2 regions of the Clostridium kluyveri DSM 555 genome follow, and region 1 is predicted to be linked to the other one. Evidence: predicted binding sites of a transcription regulator. Region 1 holds the regulator's gene; the other holds the start of a gene.
What was found. The regulator CtsR, encoded in region 1, represses protease genes until heat stress. The targets are predictions, from matches to a motif close to AAGGTCAANNAAGGTCAAAT.
Positions count from the first base shown of each region.

Region 2: CKL_RS19935 (cysteine-rich VLP domain-containing protein) is a predicted target of CtsR. The motif match lies at 1,724-1,743, and genes of this name have one in related genera.

Region 1 is NC_009706.1:168,741-195,804, forward strand. It holds gene CKL_RS00880 (glycine--tRNA ligase) at 1-616, shown strand, start outside; gene murD (UDP-N-acetylmuramoyl-L-alanine--D-glutamate ligase) at 1,242-2,618, shown strand; rRNA gene CKL_RS00890 (16S ribosomal RNA) at 3,240-4,750, shown strand; tRNA gene CKL_RS00895 (tRNA-Ala) at 4,870-4,945, shown strand; tRNA gene CKL_RS00900 (tRNA-Ile) at 4,949-5,025, shown strand; rRNA gene CKL_RS00905 (23S ribosomal RNA) at 5,520-8,416, shown strand; rRNA gene rrf (5S ribosomal RNA) at 8,529-8,645, shown strand; tRNA gene CKL_RS00915 (tRNA-Ile) at 8,655-8,731, shown strand; tRNA gene CKL_RS00920 (tRNA-Ala) at 8,735-8,810, shown strand; gene fusA (elongation factor G) at 9,197-11,287, shown strand; gene CKL_RS00930 (hypothetical protein) at 11,434-11,673, shown strand; gene CKL_RS00935 (histidine phosphatase family protein) at 11,773-12,408, shown strand; gene CKL_RS00940 (CtsR family transcriptional regulator) at 12,567-13,052, shown strand; gene CKL_RS00945 (UvrB/UvrC motif-containing protein) at 13,107-13,655, shown strand; gene CKL_RS00950 (protein arginine kinase) at 13,658-14,695, shown strand; gene CKL_RS00955 (ATP-dependent Clp protease ATP-binding subunit) at 14,716-17,154, shown strand; gene radA (DNA repair protein RadA) at 17,304-18,659, shown strand; gene disA (DNA integrity scanning diadenylate cyclase DisA) at 18,674-19,738, shown strand; gene CKL_RS00970 (nucleoside triphosphate pyrophosphohydrolase family protein) at 19,775-20,176, opposite strand; gene CKL_RS00975 (PIN/TRAM domain-containing protein) at 20,610-21,737, shown strand; gene ispD (2-C-methyl-D-erythritol 4-phosphate cytidylyltransferase) at 21,727-22,422, shown strand; gene cysS (cysteine--tRNA ligase) at 22,635-24,032, shown strand; gene CKL_RS00990 (Mini-ribonuclease 3) at 24,066-24,491, shown strand; gene rlmB (23S rRNA (guanosine(2251)-2'-O)-methyltransferase RlmB) at 24,524-25,342, shown strand; gene CKL_RS01000 (NYN domain-containing protein) at 25,339-25,851, shown strand; gene sigH (RNA polymerase sporulation sigma factor SigH) at 25,935-26,567, shown strand; tRNA gene CKL_RS01010 (tRNA-Gly) at 26,789-26,863, shown strand; tRNA gene CKL_RS01015 (tRNA-Thr) at 26,873-26,948, shown strand; gene tuf (elongation factor Tu) at 27,037-27,064, shown strand, end outside.
Region 2 is NC_009706.1:2,931,700-2,935,364, reverse strand. It holds partial or broken gene tnpA (IS200/IS605 family transposase) at 1-37, opposite strand, end outside; gene CKL_RS14020 (50S ribosomal protein L7/L12) at 412-696, opposite strand; gene CKL_RS20915 (hypothetical protein) at 782-922, opposite strand; partial or broken gene CKL_RS14015 (helix-turn-helix domain-containing protein) at 1,149-1,557, opposite strand; gene CKL_RS21375 (hypothetical protein) at 1,484-1,702, opposite strand; gene CKL_RS19935 (cysteine-rich VLP domain-containing protein) at 1,952-2,341, shown strand; partial or broken gene mobV (MobV family relaxase) at 2,462-3,380, shown strand; gene CKL_RS14000 (hypothetical protein) at 3,454-3,639, shown strand.

The sequences.
Region 1 (27,064 bases):
GAATATAAGATTTAGAGTCCATGAAAAGGAAGAACTTTCTCATTATAGTAACGCCACTTCAGATATTGAATATTTATTTCCATTTGGATGGGGAGAACTTTGGGGTATAGCAGATAGAACTGATTATGATTTAACTCAACATCAAAATCGTTCGGGAAAAGACATGACTTATTTAAATCCAGTTACTAATGAAAGGTATATACCTTATTGTATAGAACCTTCTGTAGGAGCTGACAGAGCAGTACTTGCATTTTTAGTTGATGCCTATGATGAAGAAGAACTAGAAGGAGGAGATGTAAGAACGGTAATGCATTTTCATCCTGCCATAGCTCCCTTTAAAGTCGCGATTTTACCTTTAAGTAAAAAATTGTCGGAGAAAGCTCTGGATGTTTATAATATGCTGAGGAAAGATTTTAATGTGGATTATGATGATGCTGGGAGTATAGGCAAAAGATATAGAAGAGAAGATGAAATTGGTACGCCATATTGTATAACTATAGATTTTGATACTATGGATAATGATACTGTTACTATAAGAGATAGGGATACTATGAAACAATTTAGAGTAAAAATAGATGAATTGAAAGACTTCATAAAAGAAAAAATACAGTTTTAATAGGTGTATCATGTTAATTTTATTATCTTTATAAGAGACAGTGAAATTGGCATGATGCTATTTTTATTTATTATCAGTATTTACTATAAGCTATTTTAATTGCATGTCAATAAGTATTCTACAGCAAAAATTTACCGGACTTTCGTCCGGTAAATTAGGGTTTAATCATGGGGATATGTTATATGTTTAATTAAAACTTGGGGAATTATATTAATGTTTTCTTACGACACAACTAGAGTATATCACAAGTGAATGATAATTTTCAATAGTGAAATATAAAATCATTAAATTAAGTATTTTCATATAATTTTGATTTTACTAGACAATTTCATCTTAAATATAGATATATATTATATTTTTCATAAAATCATATCTGTTTTATTTCCAATATTTGCATTGCCATCATATGCTTTTATAAAATATTATGTTATTATATAATCAGGTATAGGTTTATCCAAAGGCAGCAATTAGATATATTCCCATCTTTTTAAATGAGAGATGAGTACTGCTGCGTGTTTGGGTAAGTTGTTGTAAGGGTTAGATGAAGAAAAACATTTCTCATAAGTGAACTCACCTGAACCCTTGAATTATTTGATTGTAATAGGCTTATTTTGGAGGTTTTTAAATGAAAAGAAATTTTGATGACTTTAAACAATTCATAAAATGTAAAAAAATAGGGGTAGTGGGAATAGGAATAAGTAATAAACCTTTAATTGATTTTTTATTAAAATTAGGTGCTAGAGTGAGTGCTTTCGATAAAAAAAGTCCAGATGAGATTGGAGAGGTAGCTAGAGAATTAAAAGAAAAAAATGTAGATTTGGTATTGGGTGAAAAATATCTTAATGATTTAAGTGATTTTGATATAATATTTAAAACACCTTCCATGAGGATAGATAGTCCAGCCTTTGTAAAAGCTAAAGAAAAGGGTGCCTATATAACATCTGAAATGGAAGAATTTATTAGATATTGTCCTGCTAAAATATATGGTGTAACTGGAAGTGACGGAAAAACCACAACTACTACGCTTATGTATAATATTTTGAAAAAGCAGGGATATAAAAGTTGGATAGGCGGAAATATAGGTACTCCCTTATTTTCTGAGGTAGAAGAAATAACACCTGATGATAGAGTTGTAATTGAGTTGTCCAGTTTTCAATTAATGACTATGAATATTTCACCTGAAGTGGCAGTTATAACCAATGTAAGTCCTAATCATCTGGATATTCATAAAGATATGGAAGAATATATAATGGCTAAAAAGAATATATTTAAATATCAGTCTAATTCAGATTTATTAGTATTAAATAAAGACAATGAGTTAACAAATTCTATGACAGGAGAAGCTTTGGGAAAAGTAAGACAATTTAGCATTAAAGAAAAGTTAAATAAAGGAGGATATTTAAATAAGGATAGTTTGTGTATAGATGGAGATGAAGTATGTAAACTATCAGAAATTAAGCTTAAAGGAATGCACAATGTAGAAAATCTTTTGGCAGCTTTTTGTGCTCTAAAAGATGATGTAAATATTGAAAGTATGAGAGAAATTGCTACTACTTTTTCAGGAGTAGAGCATAGATGTGAATTTGTAAGAGAAATAAACGGAGTAAAATATTATAATGATTCTATCGCTTCAAGTCCTACTAGGACATTAGCGGGTCTTAAAGCTTTTGAAAAACCTGTAATATTAATAGCTGGTGGATATGATAAAAAAATACCTTTTGATATCTTAGCAGAAGAGGGATATTCGAAAATTAAAACTTTAGTACTTATGGGAGCTACGAAATATAAAATAAAAGAAGCCTTTGAAAATCTTGAACTTAAAAAACATGTTCACATACCAATCATAATGGCCAATTCTTTAGTTGAAGCTGTAAATTCAGCAAGGAAAGTATCATGTAGGGGTGATGTAGTTACTTTGTCTCCTGCTTGTGCTAGTTTTGATATGTTTGCTAATTTTGAAATAAGAGGAAATATGTTTAAAGAAATAGTGAATGATATGTAATTAGTAGAGGGTATTTTAAAAGAAAGACTAACTTTTACAGTAAGTTTTTCTTTTTTATTTAGAGTTAATGTAAAGTATATACGATAACGTTTCCTAGCGTATCTTTATATGAATATAATAGTTTTTTGTAGAAATTAGTAGAATTAATTAGATAAGTAGAATATATGATGGTTATGTGTATAGAACAAAAATTAAGTTGTGGTATTATATCAAATGTCATTAAGTTCATAAGTGGCTTATGTTTATGAAAAATATAAAAAACCTTTTTAAATTTATTGACAAAGTTGAGAATATATGATAAACTACAAAAGCCATTGAAGAGAAATGGCATATGATCCTTGAAAATTAAACAGAATGAGGAAGATAGGTAAACTTATTTATTAAGAATAAACCAGCAATTCTTTTGAGCTGCGAGAGCAGTAGAGAGAGTAATTTCGTAATGAAGTATGTTTATCCGGTACTTTACTGGAAGAGATATACTAAAATTGCTAGTAGCGAGTACAGCGAGGAAAAGGCTGAATGAGGAGCGGAACTTACTTATGTAATTGAGCACCGGAATGAGGCATTTAACGAAGCTGGGCGAAGCTAATAGTAATTTTCAACAGAGTCAAATAAAACTTTTAAAATAAGAGTTTGATCCTGGCTCAGGACGAACGCTGGCGGCGTGCCTAACACATGCAAGTCGAGCGAGGAAGCCCCTTCGGGGGTGGGATAGCGGCGGACGGGTGAGTAACACGTGGGTAACCTGCCTCAAAGAGGGGGATAGCCTCTCGAAAGGGAGATTAATACCGCATAGAAGGTAAAAATCGCATGATAAATACCTTAAAGGAGCAATCCGCTTTGAGATGGGCCCGCGTCGCATTAGCTAGTTGGAGGGATAAAAGCCCCCCAAGGCGACGATGCGTAGCCGACCTGAGAGGGTGAACGGCCACATTGGAACTGAGATACGGTCCAGACTCCTACGGGAGGCAGCAGTGGGGAATATTGCACAATGGGGGAAACCCTGATGCAGCAACGCCGCGTGAGTGAAGAAGGTTTTCGGATCGTAAAGCTCTGTCATCCGGGACGATAATGACGGTACCGGAAGAGGAAGCCACGGCTAACTACGTGCCAGCAGCCGCGGTAATACGTAGGTGGCGAGCGTTGTCCGGAATTACTGGGCGTAAAGGGTGTGCAGGCGGATATTTAAGTGAGATGTGAAAGACCCGGGCTTAACCCGGGCAGTGCATTTCAAACTGGATATCTAGAGTGCAGGAGAGGAGAACGGAATTCCTAGTGTAGCGGTGAAATGCGTAGAGATTAGGAAGAACACCAGTGGCGAAGGCGGTTCTCTGGACTGTAACTGACGCTGAGGCACGAAAGCGTGGGTAGCAAACAGGATTAGATACCCTGGTAGTCCACGCCGTAAACGATGAGTACTAGGTGTAGGGGGTATCGACCCCCCCTGTGCCGCAGTAAACACAATAAGTACTCCGCCTGGGAAGTACGATCGCAAGATTAAAACTCAAAGGAATTGACGGGGACCCGCACAAGCAGCGGAGCATGTGGTTTAATTCGAAGCAACGCGAAGAACCTTACCTGGACTTGACATCCCCTGAATGACTCGTAATGGAGGAAGCCCTACGGGGCAGGGAGACAGGTGGTGCATGGTTGTCGTCAGCTCGTGTCGTGAGATGTTAGGTTAAGTCCTGCAACGAGCGCAACCCCTGTCGTTAGTTGCCAGCACGTAAAGGTGGGCACCCTAACGAGACTGCCGCGGTTAACGTGGAGGAAGGTGGGGATGACGTCAAATCATCATGCCCCTTATGTCCAGGGCAACACACGTGCTACAATGGGCAGAACAGAGAGAAGCAATACCGCGAGGAGGAGCAAATCTCAAAAACTGCCCCCAGTTCGGATTGCAGGCTGAAACCCGCCTGCATGAAGTTGGAGTTGCTAGTAATCGCGAATCAGCATGTCGCGGTGAATACGTTCCCGGGTCTTGTACACACCGCCCGTCACACCATGAGAGCTGGCAACACCCGAAGTCCGTAGTCTAACCAAGGAGGACGCGGCCGAAGGTGGGGTTAGTGATTGGGGTGAAGTCGTAACAAGGTAGCCGTAGGAGAACCTGCGGCTGGATCACCTCCTTTCTAAGGAGTCGAAAGGCCGGGAAAAAACCTGCCTTAAAAGCTGAAATTTGAGATAAATAAGTTGCCCTTTATTCTGTTTAATTTTGAGGGATTATTTATATCCTTCTAATTTTTGATTTGGGGGTATAGCTCAGCTGGGAGAGCACCTGCCTTGCACGCAGGGGGTCAAGAGTTCGAATCTCTTTATCTCCACCATATGGGCTTATAGCTCAGCTGGTTAGAGCGCACGCCTGATAAGCGTGAGGTCGATGGTTCGAGTCCATTTAAGCCCACCAAATAATGTCTTTTAATTTTTAAAAAGTGAGTAATTATTAATAGACATTGACATTTTATTCTAATTAATTGTAAATTGTATTTATAAATTATGTATTTTCAATTGTGAAATGTGAATTGAGCATTGTACAATTGGAGTTTTGTCCTTTGAAAATTGCACAGTAAATAAAAGAAGTAAAGCTAAGGTTAGAAATAACCTTTGTAGTAGTAAGTATAAATGAGTTTATGCTTATTTTAATAAGATGTAGTTCCTATATCAATATAATTGAGAATAAAGTTTTAATTATATTTACGTAGGACAAAGAAAATTAGTGATAACGGGCAGAGCGAGGAAGGACTTGAGTGAGGAGCAGAGTTTACTTGTGTAAATGAGCACCGCAGGGAAAGGCTTGACGAAGCTGTGCGAAGTTAGCAGTAATTTTTTAATGAAACTCACTCAGCTAAGGCTGAGGAGTGCAATTTAGGCACCAAATCGAAGATTTGGACTAAATTATCAGGTCAAGCTACAAAGGGCGCATGGAGGATGCCTTGGCACCAGGAGCCGAAGAAGGACGTGATAAGCTGCGAAAAGCTCTGGGTAGGCGCAAATAGCCAGAGAACCAGAGATGTCCGAATGGGGAAACCCACCTATAAAACAATAGGTACTGCATGCTGAATATATAGGTATGCAGGGGAAAACCCGGGGAACTGAAACATCTAAGTACCCGGAGGAAGAGAAAGAAAAATCGATTTTCTAAGTAGCGGCGAGCGAAAGGGAAAGAGCCCAAACCGGAAACTTGTTTCCGGGGTAGAGGTCAGGTGATAAAAAATGTGGAAGCTTAAGTGAATTCAACTGGAAAGTTGAGCCGCAGAAGGTAAAAGCCCTGTAAGTGAAAAGCAGAAGCAAAATAACCTGTACCGGAGTACCACGAGACACGAGAAACCTTGTGGGAAGCAGGGAGGACCACCTCCCAAGGCTAAATACTACCTGGTGACCGATAGAGGAGGAGTACCGTGAGGGAAAGGTGAAAAGAACCCCGGGAGGGGAGTGAAATAGAACCTGAAACCGTGTGTCCACAAACAGTCGAAGTACGTTAAAGTACGACGGCGTGCTTTTTGTAGAACGAGCCAGCGAGTTACGGTATGCAGCAAGGTTAAGTACTTAAGGTACGGAGCCGAAGGGAAACCGAGTCTGAAAAGGGCGGGGAGTTGTATGCCGTAGACCCGAAACCGGGTGACCTATCCATGGCCAGGTTGAAGCGGAAGTAAAATTTCGTGGAGGACCGAACCACGTTGGTGTTGAAAAACCATGGGATGAGCTGTGGATAGCGGAGAAATTCCAATCGAACTCGGAGATAGCTGGTTCTCCCCGAAATAGCTTTAGGGCTAGCGTCGGGAGTGAGTAATGGAGGTAGAGCACTGACTGGGGTAGGGGCTGACAACAGTTACCGAACCTTATCAAACTCCGAATGCCATATACTTGAATCCCGGCAGTCAGACTGCGAATGATAAGATCCGTAGTCAAAAGGGAAAAAGCCCAGACCAACAGCTAAGGTCCCGAAGTGTAAGTTAAGTGGAAAAGGATGTGTGATTTCGAAGACAACTAGGATGTTGGCTTAGAAGCAGCCATACATTTAAAGAGTGCGTAATAGCTCACTAGTCAAGAGGTCATGCGCCGAAGATGTCCGGGGCTAAAACTTACCACCGAAGCTATGGGCCTGAAAGGGCGGTAGGGGAGCATGCTGCACAGGGAGAAGCCATACCGGAAGGAATGGTGGACAGTGCAGGAGAGAGAATGCTGGCATAAGTAGCGAGAAATAAGTGAGAATCTTATTGGTCGAAAACCTAAGGTTTCCTGGGGAAGGTTCGTCCGCCCAGGGTAAGTCGGGACCTAAGCCGAGGCCGAAAGGCGTAGGCGATGGACAACCGGTTGAGATTCCGGTACCACATTTTTGCGAAAAAGAACAGAAGGGATGACGCAGAAGGATAGGATGTGCACACGAATGGATGTGTGTCCAAGGAGTGAGGGAGGACATAAAGGAAAAGCCGTATGTCCGATAATCCTGGGCTTTGAAGGGGAGTCCGCAAGGACGAGTATCTGATTTCACACTGCCAAGAAAAGTCTCTATGGAGCAGGGATGTGCCCGTACCGCAAACCGACACAGGTAGGTGAGGAGAGAATCCTAAGACCATCGGAAGAATTGTTGTTAAGGAACTCGGCAAATTGACTCCGTAACTTAGGGAAAAGGAGTGCCTCGAAAGAGGCCGCAGAGAAAAGGCCCAAGCAACTGTTTATCAAAAACACAGGTCTCTGCTAAAGCGAAAGCTGAAGTATAGGGGCTGACGCCTGCCCGGTGCTGGAAGGTTAAGGGGACTGCTTAGCGCAAGCGAAGGCAAGAACTTAAGCCCCAGTAAACGGCGGCCGTAACTATAACGGTCCTAAGGTAGCGAAATTCCTTGTCGGGTAAGTTCCGACCCGCACGAATGGCGTAATGATTTGGGCACTGTCTCAACAACAAATCCGGCGAAATTGAAGTGCAAGTGAAGATGCTTGCTACCCGCGATTGGACGGAAAGACCCCGTAGAGCTTTACTGCAGTTTATCACTGAATTTTGGTATTACCTGTACAGGATAGGTGGGAGGCAGAGAAGGAAGTGCGCCAGCATTTCTGGAGTCAACGTTGGGATACCACCCTGGCAGTACTGGAATTCTAACCGGAGTGCATGAAACTGGACACGGGACAATGATAGGCGGGCAGTTTGACTGGGGCGGTCGCCTCCAAAAGAGTAACGGAGGCGTACAAAGGTTCCCTCAGAAGGGTTGGAAATTCTTCGTAGAGTGCAAAGGCAGAAGGGAGCTTGACTGTGACACACACAGGTGGAGCAGGGACGAAAGTCGGGCTTAGTGATCCGGTGGTACCTCGTGGGAGGGCCATCGCTCAACGGATAAAAGCTACCTCGGGGATAACAGGCTGATCTCCCCCAAGAGTTCACATCGACGGGGAGGTTTGGCACCTCGATGTCGGCTCGTCGCATCCTGGGGCTGGAGTAGGTCCCAAGGGTTGGGCTGTTCGCCCATTAAAGCGGCACGCGAGCTGGGTTCAGAACGTCGTGAGACAGTTCGGTCCCTATCCGTCGCGGGCGTAGGAAATTTGAGGGGAGCTGTCCCTAGTACGAGAGGACCGGGATGGACTGACCGCTGGTGAACCAGTTGTTCCGCCAGGAGCACAGCTGGGTAGCTAAGTCGGGAAGGGATAAACGCTGAAAGCATCTAAGTGTGAAGCCCACCCCAAGACAAGATTTCCCATGGCGAAAGCCAGTAAGACCCCTCCGAGAAGAGGAGGAGATAGGTCAGGGGTGTAAGCATGGCAACATGTTAAGCTGACTGATACTAATAGGTCGAGGGCTTGACCAAATAATATTTACTGTGCAATTTTCAGAGGATATAAATTTTCTGAAGAAAAGTATTGACAGGCGGTGGGAATGACAGTATAATATAAAACTGTAGTAAGAAAACGCTTTGAAAATCTGGTGGCAATAACGTGGAGGCAACACCCCTTACCATTTCGAACAGGAAGGTTAAGTTCCACAGTGCCCATGGTACTGCAGGGGAGGCCCTGTGGGAGAGCAGGTCGCTGCCGGATAAAGAATAAGGATCTTTAGCTCAGTTGGTTAGAGCAACCGGCTCATAACCGGTTGGTCCGGGGTTCGAGTCCCTGAAGGTCCACCATATGGGGGTATAGCTCAGCTGGGAGAGCATCTGCCTTGCACGCAGAGGGTCAAGAGTTCGAATCTCTTTATCTCCACCAAAACGAGTAACAATTTTGTTACTCGTTTTTTATATTTAGATTTATCCGAACGCTGCCAGTGCTAATATTTCTATCTTCTTTAAAGTGAAAGAGCACTGCTATGCGCATGGATAAGTTCTTCTAGTGTTCCAATAGAGCAAGATTTTTCTACGATACATTTAATGAAATATATGTATTCAAACATATTATATGGAAGTTTTGAATACATTTTATCATTGAATAAAATGTAATATATGCTTAAAATAGAAGCATAATAAAAATTATTATGAAAATTATTTAATTTTTAAAAGGGATTTTTAATTATTAAGTAGAATATTATATAAATAGAGTATAATTAATGAAGTAAAATATATAAATTAAATGTAAAGTACAAGGAGGAATTGCCTATGAAAACATATTCAACAAAAAATTTAAGAAACATAGGAATTATTGGACATAGTGGTTCTGGAAAGACTACATTGACAGAAGCGATACTTTACCATACGAAAACTATAGACAGATTAGGAAAAATTGAGGATGGAAATACAACTAGTGATTATGATCCAGAAGAAAAGAAAAGACAAATATCTGTATCAGCCTCAATAGCTTCATGTGAATGGAAAGATATAAAAATAAATTTGGTTGACATACCAGGGTATTTTGATTTTATAGGAGAAACTTTTCAAGGATTAAGAGCAGTTGATTTAGCTATGATTGTTGTATCAGGTGTGTCAGGAATCCAAGTAGGAACTGAAAAGTCTTGGAATCATGTAAATAAGGAAAAACTTCCAAGGGCGTTTTATATAAATAAATTAGATAGAGAAAATTCAGATTTTGATAAAGTATTAGCTGATTTAAAAGAAAAGTTTGGTTTATCCGTGGTGCCTATACAATATCCTATAGGGAAAGAAAATAATTTCAAGGGTATTGTAAACGTTATTTCGGGAAAAGCTAAGATATTTGATGAAACAAGCAAAACAATGAAGGATATTGATATTCCAGAGGATATTGTGGAAAAAATTGATGATTGTAAAAATATGATTATGGAGGCCGTGGCAGAAACAGACGAAGAACTTTTAGATAAATATTTTAATGAGGGTACTTTAAGTGATGAAGATATCTATACGGGACTTATAAATGGCTGCACTAAAGGAGATGTAGTCCCTGTAATGTGTGGCTCTGCTGCCAATGTAATAGGGGTGGAAACTCTGCTTGAGAATATAGTTCAGTGTTTTCCATCTCCAGCAGATGTGGAATCTATTATCGCTAAGAATTTAAAAGATAATTCTGAAGTTACAATTAAGATAGATGAAAAAGAACCTTTTTCAGCATTTGTTTTTAAGACTATAGCAGATCCTTTTGTAGGAAAGTTATCTTTGTTTAGGGTTATGACAGGAAAGCTTAGATCTGATATGACGGTGTATAATGTTAAAAAAGATAAAAGTGAAAAAATAGGGTCTATGTATTTTTTAAAGGGTAAACAACAAATAGCTGCATCTCAAATAATAGCAGGTGATTTGGGTGCTGTGGCCAAATTACAATTTACAAGTACGGGAGATACCCTATGTGAAGTTTCATCTCCTGTTATGTTTGAGGATATCAAATTTCCACCAGAGGTAATAGCAAAAGCAGTTTTGCCTAAATCAAAAAATGATGAAGATAAGATATTAAGTGGATTAAATAAATTATTGGAAGAAGATCCTACCTTTAAAGTGACTAGGGATATGGAAAATGCAGAGGTAATAATTTTTGGAATGGGAGAAACACATACAGATATAATATCTTGTAAATTGAAATCTAAATTTGGTGTAGATGTTATCTTACAAGATCCAAAAATACCTTATAGGGAAACTATAAAAAAAGTTTCTGATGTACAAGGTAAACATAAGAAACAGTCTGGGGGACACGGACAATATGGAGATGTAAAAATTAAATTTGAACCTAGGGTAGATGGAGAAGATGATTTGGAGTTTGTGGATAAAATAGTGGGAGGTGTAGTACCAAGGCAGTATATACCAGCTGTTGAAAAAGGACTTAGAGAATGCATAAGTCAAGGAGTTCTAGCTGGATATCCTGTCATAAGGCTAAAAGCTACTCTTCATGATGGTTCTTTCCATCCTGTAGATTCTTCAGAAATGGCGTTTAAGACAGCTGCATCTATTGCATATAAAAAAGGCCTTCTAGAAGCACAACCTGTGCTGTTAGAGCCAATTGTACATTTAGAGGTATCTGTTCCTGAATATTATATGGGAGATATAATAGGAGATATAAACAAAAAAAGAGGAAGAGTTCTTGGAATGAATTCTTCTGGAGAGAATCAAGTAATAATAGCAGAAGTGCCTCAATCAGAAATGTTTAGATATGCTACGGATTTGAGATCTATGACTCAGGCTAGAGGAGATTTTACTATGAGATTTGAAAGATATGAAGAAGTTCCACCTGCTCAAGCTAATAAAATAATAGAATCCAGGAAAAATGTAAAAGTTAAGGATGAATAAATTAAAGCTTGAAGAAGAAGACTGTTGCGCTGAAAAAATTAGTGCAGCAGTCCTTTTTAAGTTTAGTAATATGAATATTTTTATTTACTAAATTAAATAATAATTTTATTGGCTAGTATAATGTAGTTAATTTAAGGAGAGATTTTATGTCAAAATACAAAATGAACATAATGGGCAAAATTGCTTTGCAAGATTATAGCAGTATACAAGATTATATGTCAATAGTGAATAGAGATGATGATTTAACCATAATTATAGATAAAAATGATGATGAAAATATAAAAATTATATGTAATATGTTAGAGAACAAAAATTTTGTAATTAGTTCAAGTAAAGTTTCCGATGGAAACAGACATTGTATAAGAGCATTTAAAAATATAGATTGAAGTATAATTTTTAGCGAATTATATGATATAATAAAAAATTATAAGAGTGTATATAAATTTTTATTATATAATTTCTTAAATTAAAAGGAGATAAATAATATGGTTAAATTGTATTTAGTAAGACATGGGGAAACTATATGGAATATAGAGAGAAAAATGCAGGGCGGCATGAAAGATTCACCTTTGACTAAGAAAGGTATTGAACAGGCGAATTTATTAAAAAATAGAATGGAGAATATAAATTTTGATATAATATATTCAAGTCCATTAGAAAGAGCGGTAAAAACTTCTAGAATAGTAGCAGCACAGAGAAATATACCTATAATAAAGGATGACAGACTCATGGAGATAGATATAGGAGAATGGGGAGGATTAACTAAAGAACAAGCTCGAGAGAGAAATCCAGAACAACTTAATAATTTCTGGACAAACCCTAAGATATATGTTCCTGATACAGGAGAAAGTTTTGCACAGGTAAAAACCAGAGTTGTATCTCTAATTAAGGAGATTATTAGTAAATATGAAGGCAAAAGTATCCTAATTGTAACTCATACTGTAATATTAAGAATTATGATGGCGTATTTTGAAAATAGACCTTTAGATGAATTGTGGGAAGGTTCTTATATTCATCAAGCAAGTTTAAGTGAGGTTGAAATAGAGAATGGATGCTATAATATTTTGTTGTATGGAGATACATCACATTTAGGAGAGATAAAAAGTGTAAATACAATATAAAATCATAGTATATCTTAGAAATATGGGGAAAAATATATTTAAATTTGGTATTTGATTAAAAAATACTGAATTTAAATATATTTGAATGTTGATTTAATATATAATTAATAATATTATTAAAGAAAGTCAAAGAAAGTCAAAGTCAAGAAGGTGATAAGTTGGCAAGATTATCAGATATAATAGAAGAATTTATAAAGGATATGTTTAATAATAGTAATAATAATGATGAGCTTCAGATTGGAAGAAATGAATTAGCAAACCATTTTAGTTGTGCCCCTTCACAGATAAATTATGTATTAACTACTAGATTTACTATGGATAAAGGATATTATATAGAGAGTAAACGAGGAGGAGGAGGCTATATAATTATAAAGAAAGTAGAGATTAACTGCAATAAGAATTTACTTGATATTATAATAGAAAGAATAGGAGATAGTATAACTTATAATGCGGGAGCACAAATTATAGAGGGATTATTTGAAGAAGAAATTATAACAGAGAGAGAGACCATAATATTAAAGGCAGTTATAAATGACAGAACATTAAATACTATGATGGAAAATAAGAATAAATTAAGAGCAGATATATTGAAAGCCTTGATGCTTGTTATATTCAATACCCCTAAATTTGTTATTAATAGATAAATATGTGATATAATATTATTATAATATTATATTTACATGTGTGGGAGTGATAATATGCTTTGTGATATATGTAAAAAAAATGATGCCACAGTTCATGTGACGAAAATAATAAATGGACATAAACAAGAGATCAATTTGTGTGAAAAGTGTGCAAAGGAAAAAGGAGAATTGAGTTTTGTACCCTCAATAGATTTTGTTTCTTCATTTGGATTTCAGAATATTTTAAGCGGAATTATGGATTATATGAGTAGCGGAAATAATGAGCAATACAAAACTTTCGACATACGTTGTAAAAACTGCAATACATCCTATAGTGAATTCAAAAAGACGGGGCTTGTAGGATGCAGTGAGTGTTATAAAAATTTTACTAATATTTTAGAACCAATAATTAAAAGAGTGCAGGCAAATTTAGATCATACGGGTAAAGTTCCTAAAAAAACAGGGAAAAATATTATAGAGAAAAAAAATCTTCTCAAATTAAAAGAAGACCTTCAAAAAGCAGTATCTTTAGAGGAATATGAAAAAGCTGCCACTATAAGAGATAAAATAAAAGAGATTGAAAAACAAATTCATTTAAATAAAGACAGCAAAAAGGAGGAGTAGTTATGAATAATTGGGTGACTACTTATGAAAATCATAACTATGGCTTGGTAATAAGCAGTAGGATAAGATTAGCCAGAAATTTAGCTAAAATTCCCTTTTCACATAAATTAAATATAGAAGAAAGTAAAAAAGTAATTAAAAATGTAGAAAATGCCTTTTATACATTTTCAAATACGGAGGAAAAGTTTAAGAGTAATTATTTATGGGATAAAAATGATAATGAGAAAAATATTTATCTGGAAAAGCATCTTATAAGTAAAAATTTGATAGATAATTCGTCTAAAGCAGCTTTTATATTAGATGATAAGGAAACCATAAGTATTATGATAAATGAAGAGGATCATGTGAGAATCCAATGTATAACAGGAGGTCTAAATTTGGAGGAGGTATATGATGTAAGTGAAAAAATAGACGATTTGTTAGAAGAAAATTTGGAATATGCTTTTGATGAAAAACTAGGATATTTAACAGCATGCCCTACTAATGTAGGAACGGGACTTAGAGCTTCTGTCATGCTTCATTTACCTTCACTTTCTTTAAATAATCAAATAAATGGATTTTTAAATGCATTAGCTCAAGTTGGTATGACTATTAGAGGATTATATGGCGAAGGTTCAAAAGCTATAGGAAATATATATCAGATTTCCAATCAGGTAACTTTAGGCCGCAGTGAAGAAGAGATATTAAGTAATTTAAAAGCTTTAGTTCTTCAAATAATAAATCAAGAGATAATTTCCAGAGAGAATCTTATGAAGAAATATAAATATGAGTTAGAAGATAAAATTTATAGAGCACTTGGAGTATTGAAATCTGCAGTGCTTCTAAACTCAAGTGAATGTTTAAAGCTTTTATCAGATGTAAGATTAGGAGTAGAGATGGGGATAATTAAAGATGTAAATGGTATAACTTTAAATAAACTCTTGGTGGAATCCCAGCCGGCTACAATACAGAAAATATACGGAGAGAGTCTATCAAATAAGGATAGAGACTTTAATAGGGCTAAATTTGTTAGAGAAAAATTGGCTGTAAACACAGCTTAAAAAGGAGAGTGAAATACATTATGATGTTTGGAAGATTTACAGAAAGAGCACAAAAGGTATTAATTTATGCTCAAGAAGAGGCACAAGCACTCCAACATGGTTATGTGGGTACAGAGCATATACTTTTGGGAGTATTGAAAGAGGATGGAATAGCTAAGAACTTTTTAAATAACATGAATATTACTATAGAAACAGTAAGAAGTTTTATAGAAGAGTATGAAGGCAGAGGAGAGATTGATTTATACAATAAGGAAATACCTCTTACTCCGAGAACAAAAAGACTTTTGGAGTTGAGCTTATTTGAAGCTAGAAATTTAAATCACAACTATATTAGTCCAGAACACATTCTGCTTGCGTTGATTAGAGAGGCAGAAGGGGTTGCGTTTACTATTTTAAATAATTTAGGTGCTGATTTTAATAAATTAAGAAAACAGCTTATAGATTCTCTTTCAGGAGAACAATCTGTTAGTTCAAATAATTCTAAAAAAGAAAATGGAGAGCCTACTCCAACCTTGGATCAATTTGGCAGAGACTTAACTGATATGGCCAGGGAGGGAAAATTGGATCCAGTTATAGGTAGAGAAAAAGAAACTCAGAGAGTTTTGGAAATATTAAGCAGAAGAACTAAAAACAATCCTTGTCTTATAGGAGATCCAGGGGTAGGTAAGACAGCCATAGCAGAAGGATTGGCAGAAAAAATAGTGGCAGCCAATATACCTGAACTTTTAAAAGGAAAAAGAGTAGTTACTTTGGATCTTTCTTCAATGATAGCAGGTTCCAAATACAGGGGCGAATTTGAAGAAAGACTTAAAAAAGTTATGGAAGAGATAAGGAAATCAGGGAATGTAATATTATTTATAGATGAAATTCATACCATAATAGGAGCTGGAGCTGCAGAAGGAGCTATAGATGCTTCTAACATATTAAAGCCGGCTTTGGCTAGAGGAGAAATACAATGTATAGGAGCAACCACTATAGATGAATATAGGAAGTATATAGAAAAAGATGCTGCCCTTGAGAGAAGATTTCAGCCTATATTAGTAGGAGAACCTACTAAAGAAGAAGCAGTCTTGATATTGAAAGGTTTAAGAGATAAATATGAAGCCCATCACAGAGTGAAAATAACGGACGAAGCTATTGAGGCTGCAGTAAATTTGTCTGATAGATATATTACAGATAGATATTTACCGGATAAGGCTATTGACCTTATTGATGAAGCGGCTGCTAAAGTAAGAATACAAAATTTGATTGCTCCGCCGGATTTAAAGAATTTAGAAGTTGAATTGGAAAAAGCAACTAAAGAAAAAGAAGACTCCATTAGATTACAAGATTTTGAAAAGGCTGCTAAGTTAAGAGATATAGAAAAAGAATTGAAGGATAAGTTAGAAGGCTTAAAAACTAACTGGAAGACTAAAAAAGAAGTATCTACATTATTAGTAGGAGAAGAAAAAATTGCTTCTGTAGTGTCACAGTGGACTAATGTACCTGTGGAAAAATTAACCGAAAAAGAATTACAGAGATTACTAAAATTAGAAGACATTCTTCATAAAAGGGTGATAGGTCAGGATGAAGCAGTTAAATCTATAGCAAGGGCAGTAAGAAGGTCTAGGGTTGGACTGAAGGATCCTAAAAGACCTATAGGTTCATTTATATTTTTAGGACCTACGGGGGTTGGAAAAACTGAACTATCCAAAGCACTGGCAGAGGCTATGTTTGGTGATGAAAATAATCTTATAAGGATTGATATGTCTGAATATATGGAAAAACACACCGTATCTAAACTTATAGGATCTCCTCCAGGATATGTAGGATATGATGAGGGAGGACAGCTTACGGAAAAGGTAAGAAGAAATCCTTACTCAGTAGTACTGTTTGATGAAATCGAAAAAGCACATCCTGAGGTATTTAATATACTGCTGCAAATACTTGAGGATGGAAGATTGACGGATGGAAAAGGAAAAACTATAAACTTTAAGAATACTATAATTATAATGACATCCAATGTAGGGGTATCTACCATTAAAAAGCAAAAATCTATGGGATTCACTATTGTAAGTGATAATGAAAAACAAGATGAATATGATAAAATGAAAGACAATATAATGGAAGAGTTGAAAACTTCTTTTAGACCTGAATTTTTAAATAGGATTGACGATATTATAGTATTCCACCAATTACAAGAAGATGATTTAAAACAGATAGTAAAGATTATGTTAAATGATGTTTCTATGAGACTTAAAGAGAAGGACATAGATATTAATTTCAACGAAAAAGCACAAGAATTGTTAGCAAAAGAAGGATTTGATATAACTTATGGAGCCAGACCTCTTAGAAGGGCTATAACTAAAACCGTAGAAGACAAACTTTCAGAAGAAATGTTAAAGGGTAATGTTAAAAGAGGAGATAAAGTGGAAGTAGCTGTTCAAGGAGAAGAGTTGACTTTTAATAAAGTTGATTAAAAACAAATTTAAATAAGCTCCACTCTTGATAGAGAGTATGGGGCTTATTTTTATGGAATTTTAAATAGTTTTAAAAAAATTATATAATTTTTCACAAAACTATATAATTATACTGTATAATTATATCTTATATAGGAGGAGATAATTACATGGTAAAGAAGAAAACTATCTTTATATGTCAACAATGTGGATATCAATCTCCAAAGTGGTTAGGGAAATGTCCTAGTTGTAATAATTGGAATAGCATGATAGAGGAACTTAAACCAACTAAAGGAGCATGTTTTTCAAATCTAGGATTTGAAAGTATGCCAAAAAGCATAAATGATATAAAATCTGGTGAGCATGAAAGACTTGATACCGGCATAATGGAATTAAATAGAGTTCTTGGAGGAGGTATTGTTAGAGGTTCTATTACACTCATATCGGGGGCTCCTGGTATTGGCAAATCCACATTACTTTTACAAGCGGCTAGTAATATTGCAGATAAATATGAAAAAGTACTATATGTTTCCGGAGAAGAATCGGAAGAGCAGATAAAAATGCGAGGTGATAGGCTTAACTCCTTATCAAATAATCTTTATGTGATTTCTGAGACTAATTTAGATAAAATAGAAAGTCATATAGAAAAAAATAAACCTACCTTTGTAGTCATAGATTCTATACAAACTTTATTTAAAGAGTATGTAAGTTCTGCGCCAGGGAGTGTATCTCAAGTTAGAGAAACCTCCAATCATATTATGCGTATAGGAAAGTCAAATAGTATATCTTTTTTTATAGTGGCACATGTTACAAAACAGGGTGAACTTGCAGGTCCTAGGGTATTAGAACATATAGTTGATACGGTACTATCTTTTGAAGGGGAAAGAACTGAAGAGTTTAGAATACTTAGAACGGTAAAAAACCGATTTGGTACCACAAGTGAAATTGGTGTATTTGAAATGGCAGAGCATGGACTCAGGCAAATATCTAATCCTTCTGCAGCATTTTTAGGAGAAAGGGACTTTCAGAAAGAAGGCTCTATAGTTATTGGGATAATGGAAGGCAGAAGACCTATATTAGTTGAAATACAAGCTTTAGTTAGTGAGACTAGGGCAGTTATTCCAAGAAGAACAGCAGTAGGAGTGGATATATCCAGATTAAATTTAATTTTAGCAGTATTAGAAAAAAAGATTAAAATTCCATTTTATAATTGTGATGTTTATGCTAATGTAGTAGGAGGACTCAAATTAGAAGGTACATTTGGAGATTTAGGATTAGCACTGGCTCTTATATCCAGTTCTAAATCTAAAGAAATGAGTTTAGATAATCTTTTGGCAGTAGGAGAAGTAGGCCTCACAGGTGAAATTAGGCCAGTATCTTTCTGCGATAGGATTGTAAGTGAAGCAGAAAAAATGGGATTTAAAAATATATTAATACCAAGTAGAAATAAAGAGAAAATAAATAATAAGAAAATAAATATTATAGGTGTATCTTCTTTGAAGGAATCCTTAAATAAAGTTTTTTGATTAGGGTGATAATTTTGAGATTAGAAAAAGAAAAGGAACTTAAAAGTATATTAAAGCTTTTAGCTCCTGGAACTCAGCTTAGAGAAGGGCTCGAAAATATATTGAGAGCTAAAACTGGAGGACTTATAGTGCTTGGAGATAGTGAACAGATATTAAAAGTAGTAGATGGTGGATTTGCCATTAACTCAGAATATAGTCCTTCTTATATATATGAACTTGCAAAAATGGATGGTGCTATAATACTCAGCAGTGATTTAAAAAAGATACTATATGCAAATACTCAGCTTATTCCAGATTCAACTATTCCTACCTTTGAAACTGGAACAAGGCATAGGACAGCGGATAGAGTGGCCAAACAAACAGGAGTTATAGTTATTGCAATTTCTCAGAGAAGAAATGTTATAACGGTATATAGGGGACATATTAAATATGTTTTGAGGGACAGCAGTGTTATGCTTGGAAGAGCCAATCAGGCACTTCAAACTTTAGAGAAATATGTAGCTGTATTAGATAGAGTTGTTAATAATCTTAATATTCTTGAATTTCAAGATATAGTTACATTATTTGATGTAATGACAGCTATTCAAAGAACTGAAATGGTAATGAGAATAGTATCTGAAATTGAAATATACATATGTGAGTTAGGGAATGAAGGAAGATTAATTTCTATGCAATTAAATGAACTTATTAAAAGTGTAGAGCGAGATGGAATATTTATGATAAGAGATTATTGTCAAACTGATATGGATTATGATGAAATATATAGGCAGATTCAAGAAATAAGCTCTGACGATGTTTTAAATCTTGATTTTATTTCTAGAGCTATGGGATATGTGGGAGTGCCATTGGTTGATACGCTTATATCACCAAGAGGATATAGAATGTTAAGTAAAATTCCTAGAATACCGGCTACTGTAATGGATAATCTAGTTAAAAATTTTAAGGAACTTAAAGAGATTATGGAAGCCTCTTATGAAGACCTTGATAGGGTTGAAGGAATAGGTGAAGCTAGAGCTAGAGCAATAAAAAATGGGTTGAGGAGACTTAGAGAACAGATTATGATAGATAATAAATTTTAGCACAAAATAATATTAAATATTATTTTGTGCTAAAAATTATCTAAAAGAATATTTTCCTAAAGTATTTATTTTATCATATTCTTTTAAAAGTATATCGTATAGGTTTAAATCAAGTATATTACACAAAGAAGTAAGATAAAATAGATTATTTCCTATTTCATTTTGTATCACATCTCTACAGTTATCACACAGAGAGCCTTTTGTATGTGTATTTAAACAATTTTTTAAAAATTCAATATTTAAAGTGTTGTCTTCAGATAGGTGCTGTTTTTTAGCGCAAACTTCTATGCATCCACAATTGGTAACAGATTTTGCGATGGCTCTGTTTATCCGGGCATTTGATTCTTGAAATTTAGTAATTATATCTAAAATACTCTTATGTCTTAATAATGATTCATTTACAGCATTTTGAAAGTCGTCAAATATTATATCTTTCATCCAGTTCAACTCCTTATATAGATTTAGCATATTATCTACAATATTTAAATGTAGTGTCAGAGAAATTTGTTAGTAAAATAAATTTATTCTTAAGTTCTATAATACCATATTTTACTAACAATAAATATATATTTAAATTACAAATTATACTATATAACTTATATAAACAATAGTTTCCGTAAAATGTATTTATAAATCTATGAAATTTGCTTTATATATATAATAAACTAATAGTCCCATTATTGATAGGGGGAATTGTATATAAAATGCTACTTGAGGATTATTTTTATACAGATATATTGATTAAATAAATTATTTAAGTAAATAATTTATTAAATAAAACTAGTTTTATTGAAAAAAGTGTCCACTTAATATATTATATTAAGTAAATAAAATGAAAAAAATGTAATTAACGTATAAGGAGGTGTATTTGTTGTTAAAAAAGATACTTAGAGGGCTTTTTACAATAATAGGCTTAATATTAGGATATTTGGTAGGAGATGTTGTTATAAATTCTGAGTATTTTACCCAAATATTTTATGTAAGTGATAATCCTATAAAAAAGATCTTATTTTTAATTTTATTAACTTTGTTTTTTGGAATTATATTATTTTTAATATCACCTTGGATTAATTCAGTTATTATGAAGATTATGGATTATATTGAAAAAAATATTCAAAAACTTCCTGCAACAGAAATACTATTAGGAGTGGTAGGAGCGTTAATAGGCCTTCTTATATCATCAGTATTTCTCAATTTATTGGCGAAGGTGCCTATTGTAGGAGCTATGTTAGCAGTGGTGGTAGCTATACTTATGGCTGCTCTGGGAGCTAATATAGCCATAAGAAAGAGAGAAGAACTTATGTCCTTGCTATATAATATAGGGTATAGGAGAGTTCAAGGAATTAATAAAGACAAGAAAGTTAAAGATGAGTGTGAACAAAAGGTATATCCTAAGGTTTTGGATACTTCTGTAATAATAGATGGCAGAATATTTGATATATGTCAAACTGGATTTGTTGAAGGACCATTAATAATTCCAGATTTTGTATTAGCAGAATTGAGACATATAGCAGATTCTTCAGATGGATTAAAGAGAACCAGAGGAAGAAGGGGACTGGATGTATTAAATAAAATACAAAAAGAACTAAACATTGATGTCCAAATATATGAAAAAGACTTTCCTAACATTGCTGAAGTGGATAGTAAACTTTTGAAGCTTTCACAGGTGTTAAATGGCAAGGTAGTAACAAATGATTATAATTTAAATAAGGTTGCGGAATTTCAGGGAGTACCGGTACTGAATATAAATGAACTTGCTAATGCAGTAAAACCTGTGGTACTTCCTGGAGAAGAAATGAATGTTCAGATAATTAAAGATGGAAAAGAATCAGGACAGGGTATAGCTTATTTAGATGATGGTACCATGATAGTTATAGAGGGAGGAAAAAAGTCTATAGGAGAAACAAAAGATGTAGTAGTAACATCTGTACTACAAACTGCAGCGGGAAGAATGATATTTGCAAAACAAAAAGAGGAGTTACAACCTTATGAAAAGTAACTATGCCGTCATTGTAGCTGCAGGTAAGGGAAAAAGAATGAAAATGCCAATTAATAAACAATTTATTTGTATTCAAGGTAAACCAATATTGTATTATTCTATTAGTGTATTTTCAAAAAATCCATTAGTGGATAAAATTGTATTAGTATGTGCTGAAGATGAAATTGAATATTGTAAACAAGAGATAGTTAAAAAGTATAATTTTGACAAAGTGGTTAAAATAGTTAGCGGAGGAAAGGAACGGCAGCATTCGGTGTTTAATGCATTAAAAGTGTTGGAGAATTGCAGCGTAGTTTTAATTCATGATGGAGCAAGACCATTTGTTACAGATAGGATAATTGAAGATGGAATAAAATATTCTAATATGTATGGGGCTTGTGCCTGTGGAGTTGTACCTAAAGATACCATAAAGATTAAAGGCAAAGAAGGATTTAGTTATAAAACGTTGGTAAGGAAGGAATTATTTATAGTTCAAACGCCCCAGTGTTTTGACTATAATTTAATTTATGATTGCCATAAGAAACTTGCAAACAATAAAGTTCAAGTTACTGATGATACTACAGTAGCGGAATACTTTGGAAATATGGTTTATTTATATGAAGGAAGTTATGATAATATAAAGATAACTACACCTGAAGATTTAATTATAGCAGAAAATATATTTAAAACACATAAATATATATAAATTTAAGATGGAACCTTGCAGTTTTATGTACTTAATATAAGCTGCAGGTTCTGTTTATATTAAAGAATAATGGACAGTATATGAATGGGGCTTAAATAAGTTCTAATAATGTGATAAAATATTTAAGGAATTAAAATTAAACATTTTATGATATTAATTATATGATATTAGTAGATGGTATACGGATAAGACTAAGGGAGGTATAAAGGTTAGTGAGAATTTTTAATACAATGACTAGAAGAAAAGAAGAATTTGTTCCTTTGATTCCAGGAGAAATAAAAATGTATGTATGTGGCCCTACAGTGTACAATTTTTTCCATATAGGTAATGCCAGAACTTTTGTTGTGTTTGATACTGTAAGGCGATATTTTGAATATAAAGGTTATAAGGTAAATTTTGTACAAAATTTTACTGACATAGATGATAAAATGATAAAGAAAGCAAATGATGAGAACATAACTGTACAGCAGCTTGGAGATAGATTTATAGATGAATATTACAGGGATGCAGATGCTTTAAATATAAAAAGAGCTACAGTAAATCCAAGGGCTACACTTTATATATCTAAGATAATTGAGTTTATACAGGATTTAATAGATAAAGGTTATGCTTATTCAGTAGATGGTGATGTATATTTTAATGCAAAAAAGTTTAATAATTATGGCAAGCTTTCAGGACAAAATATTGAACAACTTCAATCAGGAGCTAGAATAGATATAGATGAAAGAAAAAAAAATCCTATGGATTTTGCAGTTTGGAAGAGTGAAAAGAAAGGGGAACCTTCATGGGAAAGTCCTTGGGGAATGGGAAGGCCTGGGTGGCACATAGAGTGTTCTTGTATGGCGTATAATATATTAGGTGAAACTATAGACATACATGCAGGAGGTTCTGATTTGAAATTTCCACATCATGAAAATGAGATAGCTCAAAGTGAGGGTAGAACAGGCAAAGTGTTTGCTAAGTATTGGATGCATTCTGCATTTGTAAATATAAATAATCAGAAAATGTCTAAATCCTTAAATAATTTCTTTACTACACGAGAAATCTTGGATAAATATGAACCAGACGTTATAAGGTTATTTATGTTATCCGGTCATTATAGGACTCCTATAAATTTTAGTATTGAACTTTTAGATTCTACTAAATCAGCATTAGATAGAATTTGTAATTCAATTATAAATTTAGAAGAACTTTCAAGTAAAGTTAAGAATGATGGAATATTGGATAGTGAAATAAAATATAAAGAACATTTAAATAGTTACAAACAACGATATATAGAGAAGATGGATGATGACTTTAATACTGCAGATGCTATATCAGTGATTTTTGATTTAATAAGAGATATAAATACTAATATAGATGAAAATTCATCTATGGAAATAATTAAATATTCACTTGCTCTAATAAGAGAATTAGGTTCTCCTCTTGGAATACTTCAGAAGTCTAAAAGGGGAAGTATAGAAACAGAAGTTGAACTTTTAATAGAAAAAAGACAAAAAGCTAGAAAGGATAAGAATTGGGCATTAGCAGATAAAATAAGAGATGATTTAAAAGATAAAGGAATAATTTTAGAAGACACTTCAGATGGAGTAAGGTGGAAAAGGGTATAATTTATTTATGTAACTTAAATCAGGAGAAATTAAATGGAAAGTAATTTATTGAAAATAAAATTTGATAAGGTAGATATTAGGCAATTGAATCCCCTTACACTTGCATTTGTAGGAGATGCTGTATATGATGTACTTGTTAGAACTTATTTAATAAATAAGTTTCAAAGTATATCTGTTCATAATCTCCATGTTAAAGCCATAAAGTTTGTAAAGGCTCATTCTCAAAGTGAAATTATAAAGAGATTGGAAAAGCAATTATCAGAGGAGGAGCTTTATTTTTTTAAAAGAGGAAGAAATGCTAAATCTGGAACAGTTCCTAAAAATGCAGATATACAAGAATATAGATTTGCAACGGGATTTGAAACTTTGATAGGTTTTTTATATTTAACTGGTGAAGTGGATAGATTAAATTACCTATTCGAATTTATAATCACTTTGAATGATAAGGGTGAATTTTAGGATAAAAAATGATTAAATTAAAAGGTAGAGATATGAAAAATAAGTATAATGTTTTAAGGCATAAAAACAAAATAGAAAATTTGAAAAGTGAGCCCCAATTTAGGGAAGATTTAATTGAAGGAAGAAATTCAGTTATGGAAGCTTTAAATTCCAACAATGTAACTATAGAGCAAATTTTTGTATTAGATGGAAATATGTCAGGCTCCATAAATACCATATTTGCAATTGCTAAGGAAAAACATATAGTTGTAAAAAAAGTGGATAAAAGAAAGCTAGATAGAATTTCTCAAACAGGAGTACATCAAGGGGTAATTGCAAAAGTGATCCCTTATAAATACTGTGAATTGGAAGATATACTGGATTATGCCTCAGAAAGAGGAGAATCTCCTTTTATAATTATATTAGATGAGATACAAGATCCTCATAATTTTGGAGCTATAATAAGAACTGCAGAGGTATCTGGAGTTCATGGAATTATAATACCTAAAAGGAGAAATGTTGGTATAACTCCTACGGTATATAAGTCTTCTGCTGGAGCAGTGGAATATATGAAAATATGTAAAGTTACAAATTTAAATACTATAATAGAAAAACTAAAAAAAGAGAATATATGGATATATGGGGCCGACATGACGGGGGAAAACTATTGCTTTGATGTTGATTTTAACAGTTCCATAGCTTTAATCATAGGAAGTGAAGGAAAAGGAATATCAAAGCTGACCAAGCAAAAATGTGATAAGTTAGTGAAGATACCTATGATGGGTAATATATCCTCCTTGAATGCTTCTGTAGCAGCAGGTATGTTAATGTACGAAATACTAAAGCAAAAAATAAAAAGTGATAGAAATTGAGAATTATTTTTGTAGATGGATATAATGTAATAAATAGTTGGCCTGAATTAAATGATATAAAAAATTATAGTTTTGAAGCTGCAAGACAGCAACTTATAGAAACTGTAAGTAATTATGCAGCTTATAAAGGATATAGTATTTTTATAGTATTTGATGCCCATATGGTGGTAGGAAGCTTGGAAAAAAGGGAAAAAGTCAGCGAAAATGTTGAGGTGATATTTACCAAAGAAAATGAAACAGCAGATTCTTTTATAGAGAAAACGGTCAATAGAATAGGACGGAGAAGTGAAGTATTTGTGGTAACTTCTGATTCTTTAGAACAACAAATAACATTTCAAAGAGGAGCTGTGAGAATGTCTTCTATTGAATTTTATCATGAAGTTAAGCAGATAGAATCAAAAATAAAAAGCAAAATTGAGAAAAAATATTCTAAACAAAAACATACTTTGGAGGATAGAATAGCAAAGGATATGCTGGAAAAACTTGAAAAAATTCGCAAAAGTCGTTAAAATCTATTGACTATAAATTTAATTTTAATGTATAATTAACTTATGTTCTTTATATTTGTTTTGGAGGGGATATCTTGGTGGATATGGGTTATAATGGTAAGAAAATTTCCTCCTTTGAAGAAAAATTGGATGAGGAAGTAGTTATTCAAGCAAAAGAAGGAGATGTAAGAGCTCAAGAATACATGATAAATAAATATGAAAATTTTGTTAAATCCAAAGCAAAATCCTATTTCTTAATTGGAGCAGACAAAGAAGATATTTATCAAGAAGGTATGATAGGGCTTTATAAAGCAATAAGGGATTTTAAAACAGATAAATTATCGTCCTTTAAAGCTTTTGCTGAACTCTGTGTGACACGTCAAATAATAACAGCCATAAAAACTGCTACCAGACAAAAGCATATTCCATTGAATACGTATGTTTCTTTAAACAAACCTATATATGATGAAGAATCTGATAGAACCTTATTGGATGTTTTATCGGAAGCTAAAGTTGCAGATCCAGAAGAATTAATAATTAGTAGAGAAGAGTTAAAGCATATACATAACGAGATAGGTGAGGTGCTGTCTAGTTTGGAAATGGAAGTTCTTATGTCTTATTTAGATGGTAAATCTTATCAGGAGATTGCTTGTGATTTGGATAGACATGCTAAATCCATAGATAATGCTTTGCAAAGGGTTAAAAGAAAGTTAGAAAAATGCTTAATTAATAAATAGGCAGGATAAATGCATGTTAAAGAATAAGTGCTGATTTTTTAATATATTTATAATCTTTGTATATATTTATTAAATTTTAAAATAGTCTAGAATCAAAGGGTAATAAATTTCATGTGTTTGTCCTGAATAAATAGAAAATACATATTGACAAAAAAATATACTTGTATTAAAATTGATAATCGGTATGTAGCGTTTATTGGTATTAAAGACAAAGGTTTTAGGCGGGAGTAGTTCAGTGGTAGAACACCAGCTTCCCAAGCTGGCTGTCGCGGGTTCGAGTCCCGTCTTCCGCTCCAATTAAAATTGCCCATGTAGCTCAGTAGGCAGAGCGTCACCTTGGTAAGGTGGAGGTCACCAGTTCAATCCTGGTCATGGGCTCCAATTTATATGGTAATTTTATGAAGTTCTTACAACACACCAGGATGAGTTTACTTAAATAAAATGTGTAACAAACAAGGAGGAAGAAGTAATGTCAAAAGAAAAGTTTGAGAGAACAA
Region 2 (3,665 bases), 1.2 Mb from region 1:
TTGGTGCAAAAACTATGTGGTATTTACAATTCCACTTAGGTCAGTTTACAAGGAACTACACGCAGACCGTGAAACGGGCTGCTGACAACAAAAGGGCTGCATGTTCTCGCAGAGGGAATATGCAGCCTTTTTTGTTGTGGGGATTGCCCCTTGGCACACAACTTTGCGGAGCAAAGTGTAGTGTGTTATACGCTCTGTAAGCGTTGCCGTGAAAACGCCGTTGCCGCCGTGGAGGGCAAAGGCGTTTTAAGCGGCAGGAAAGCGGGCGGGAATTTGCGGAGTGGAGCCGCAAAGGACAGTCCGCTTTCATCAGCGGACAGGGCGTATATGAAAACCCAAAAGGAATACCGTAAATTAAAATTTATCGACTTCTCGTTATACCCATAAGCTGCTCATGTTGATAAATCAGGTTTAATCCAATTCGTCAACATATTGTTTTGCTTCAACTAAATCCATTTGGGTCTGTTCCCGTATTTTTTTTATTGCCTGGATTGTTTTACCCTCCCGTTTCAACTGAATCACTTGCTCTTTTAATTGATCAGAAACCGAATATGAAGATAAATCCTCATGACCTGTCAGTTTTGCTAATTGATTTAGCCGCTTTTCCTGATTTCGAATCACTTTTTTCAATGTAGAAATTTCGTTATATGCCAGTAGCCCGGCAACAAACACTAATGCAATAGCAGAATATTCCATTATTCTTTTCCTCCCGTTATTATTATAAATTATCAGCAGTTAAAACTGCCCAACAAATTTCTGTTTAGCGCTATTTCCGGGTTAATTATACATCATTTTCATTGCCTTCACAATCCAAATTCTTCGGGCCAACTTGGCCCGAAGTGCCGCAAGGTATCCAGAGGCGTTCCACCTCTGGAACTCCCCCCACTCGCCGTGTGGCAGAGGTTCCCATGTGAAAGGACATGGGAACCTTGCTGTTTAGTGTGGGCTTCTGCTTATGTCAATGGGCTTTTGAGGCATATGCTCCGTTCCGTCCGCTATTCCACATTCCCATTGACAACGCCTTTCGCCGTTTGGTTTTCTCTGTTCTTTGGAGGAGGTCGGGGGTGCGGGGGCAGAGCCACCGAAAAACTAACGATTATCGCAATGTAGCGGAGCCGATTTTGCAGTAGAATGGAGCGGACGGCAACGGGGCGGTACTTTTTTTCTATGGTGTCCCTCGCCAGATTGACATAGGCGTTTAGGTTCTGTACTTGCATACTGGCAATGCCGTCCACATAAATCTCAATGTCGGCCAGCAGCTTCACAAAATCCTTATGCGCCGCCATTTCACAAAGAGGCCGGGTGTTGATTGCCCCGCTTTTCAATAGGTCTATCATGCCATCACTCAAACGCAGGTCTGCAAGATCGGCGTTTGGGTGTTTTTTGTTTTCTGTCAGCCCCAACCAGGTAATCGGCGGACACGCTGTAGAATTTCGCCAGCGTCACAATTCTGGTGTGGCTGATGTCCTTGTAATCCTCTGTTTCATAGCTGCCCAAAGCGGATTTTGAAATGCCTGTCCGCTGTTCCAACTGCTCCAGCGTAAGGCCCCGTTCCACCCGCAAATCCTTTAACCGTTCCTGTATCGTCAAGGCCACATTCATAACCGTATCCTCCTTTCCCTGCTTCAGTTTTCTGCCTGTTCTCATTATACCATACCTTTCCACAAGCATGGAATTTTTTCATTTTCGGCCCGTTTTCCAACCTTGTGGATATACGGGAGGGGCGGTCAAAAAAGTATACACTTGAGTTAGTTCATCGATGGACAATACAAGTGAATGACCGTCCGAAAGGGATACCACCCGCAGGGGAAGCACTGCCATGAACCGCACTTCGGGCCACGTTGGTCCGAAGTTGCTGGGGAGCGTGCCAATGCAGGAAATACGCCGCAGGAATGGGGCAGGAACGGCTTTCGGGAAAAACGGCAAAGGACAATGAAAACGGAGGATACCCATGAGAGATAAACTAAAGCCAATCGAGCGCAGGCCGGACGGCTCTCTGCCCCGCATGACGCCGGGACAGCGCAAGAGGGTCAACGCCCTGATACGCCGGGAGTGCTGCAATTACGATAACGGCAACTGCCTTATGCTGGACGATGGGGAGGAATGTGTCTGCGTCCAAAGCATTTCCTATTCCGTCTGCTGTACATGGTTCCGCCATGCGGTTCTGCCGCTGGAAACAGAGTTTTTCCATAGCGGTGATGTGAAGCGGTGCGCCGTTTGCGGGGCGGCTTTCGTCCCCGGCTCCAACCGGGCAAAATACTGTGAAGTCTGTGCCAAAGAGGTACACCGCAAGCAGAAGAACAAAAGCAATCGAAACAAACGGAACAAAGCGGACAAATAAGGGCTGGAAAAGCCCGGTATCACAAGGTTTCTGGAAGCCGTTCCGGGGTGGGCTGTATGTTTGTACTCCCACCCCGGAAAACAGGCTTCTAACCGTCACCGAAGGGAGGATTGATAGATATTGCCGCAACACGCAATCTTACGCTTTGAAAAGCACAAGGGCAACCCGGCAAGGCCGCTGGAAGCCCACCACGAACGCCAGAAAGAACAGTACGCCAGCAACCCGGACATAGACACCAGCCGGAGCAGGTACAACTTCCATATCGTAAAACCGGAGGGACGCTATTACCACTTCATTCAAAACCGTATCGAACAGGCCGGGTGCCGCACCCGCAAGGACAGCACTCGGTTTGTGGATACCCTGATAACTGCCAGCCCGGAATTTTTTAAGGGGAAATCCCCAAGAGAAACGGCGGCGTTTTTCCAGAGGGCGGCTGACTTCCTTATCCAGCGGGTAGGCCGGGACAATATCGTGTCGGCGGTGGTACATATGGACGAGCGAACGCCCCATATGCACCTCACCTTTGTACCGCTGACGGAGGATAACCGCCTATCTGCCAAAGAGATTTTAGGCAACCGGGCCAGCCTATCCAGATGGCAGGACGATTTTTACGCTTACATGGTGGAGAAATACCCGGAATTGGAGTGTGGAGAAAGCGCATTTCAAACAGGTCGTAAGCATATCCCGACACGATTATTCAAACAGGCCGTTTCCCTCTCCAAACAGGCAAGAGCCATTGAAATGGCGCTGGACGGTATCAATCCTATCAACGCCGGAAAGAAAAAGGAGGAAGCCCTCACCCTGCTGAAAAAGTGGTTCCCGCAGATGGAAAATTTCAGCGGTCAGCTTAAAAAATACCGGGTTACGATTGACGATTTGATAGCGGAAAACAAGAAGCTGGAAGTCCGGGCCAAAGCCAGCGAAACAGGCAAGGCTGGAAAGTGAACTACATAATATCCAGCGTCTTGTTGACCGTATCCCCGCCGATATTCTGGAACAGGTACGGCGGGAACAGAAAATCAATACAAAGGCAAGGTGATGATTTTAGTAAATACTTTTCGCCGCAATGAGCGGCTTGTACCTTGAAAATTTCATATGGAAAAGGAGAGCCTATGGAGCATATCAACTACAAAAAAGAAACCGAAACCGTTTCTTTTCAGGGAAAGAAAATCATGCTGGAAAACCTGACCCCCATTTTTACGCCAAGGCAGGAAGCGGCAAAACGCCGGGAGCTGGAACAACAGCTTTATGAGGTGTTCCGCAAATACGCAGACAGGCGGCAGGAATCCGGGGAGTAGGACTTTACAACATTGATTTGCGGGGC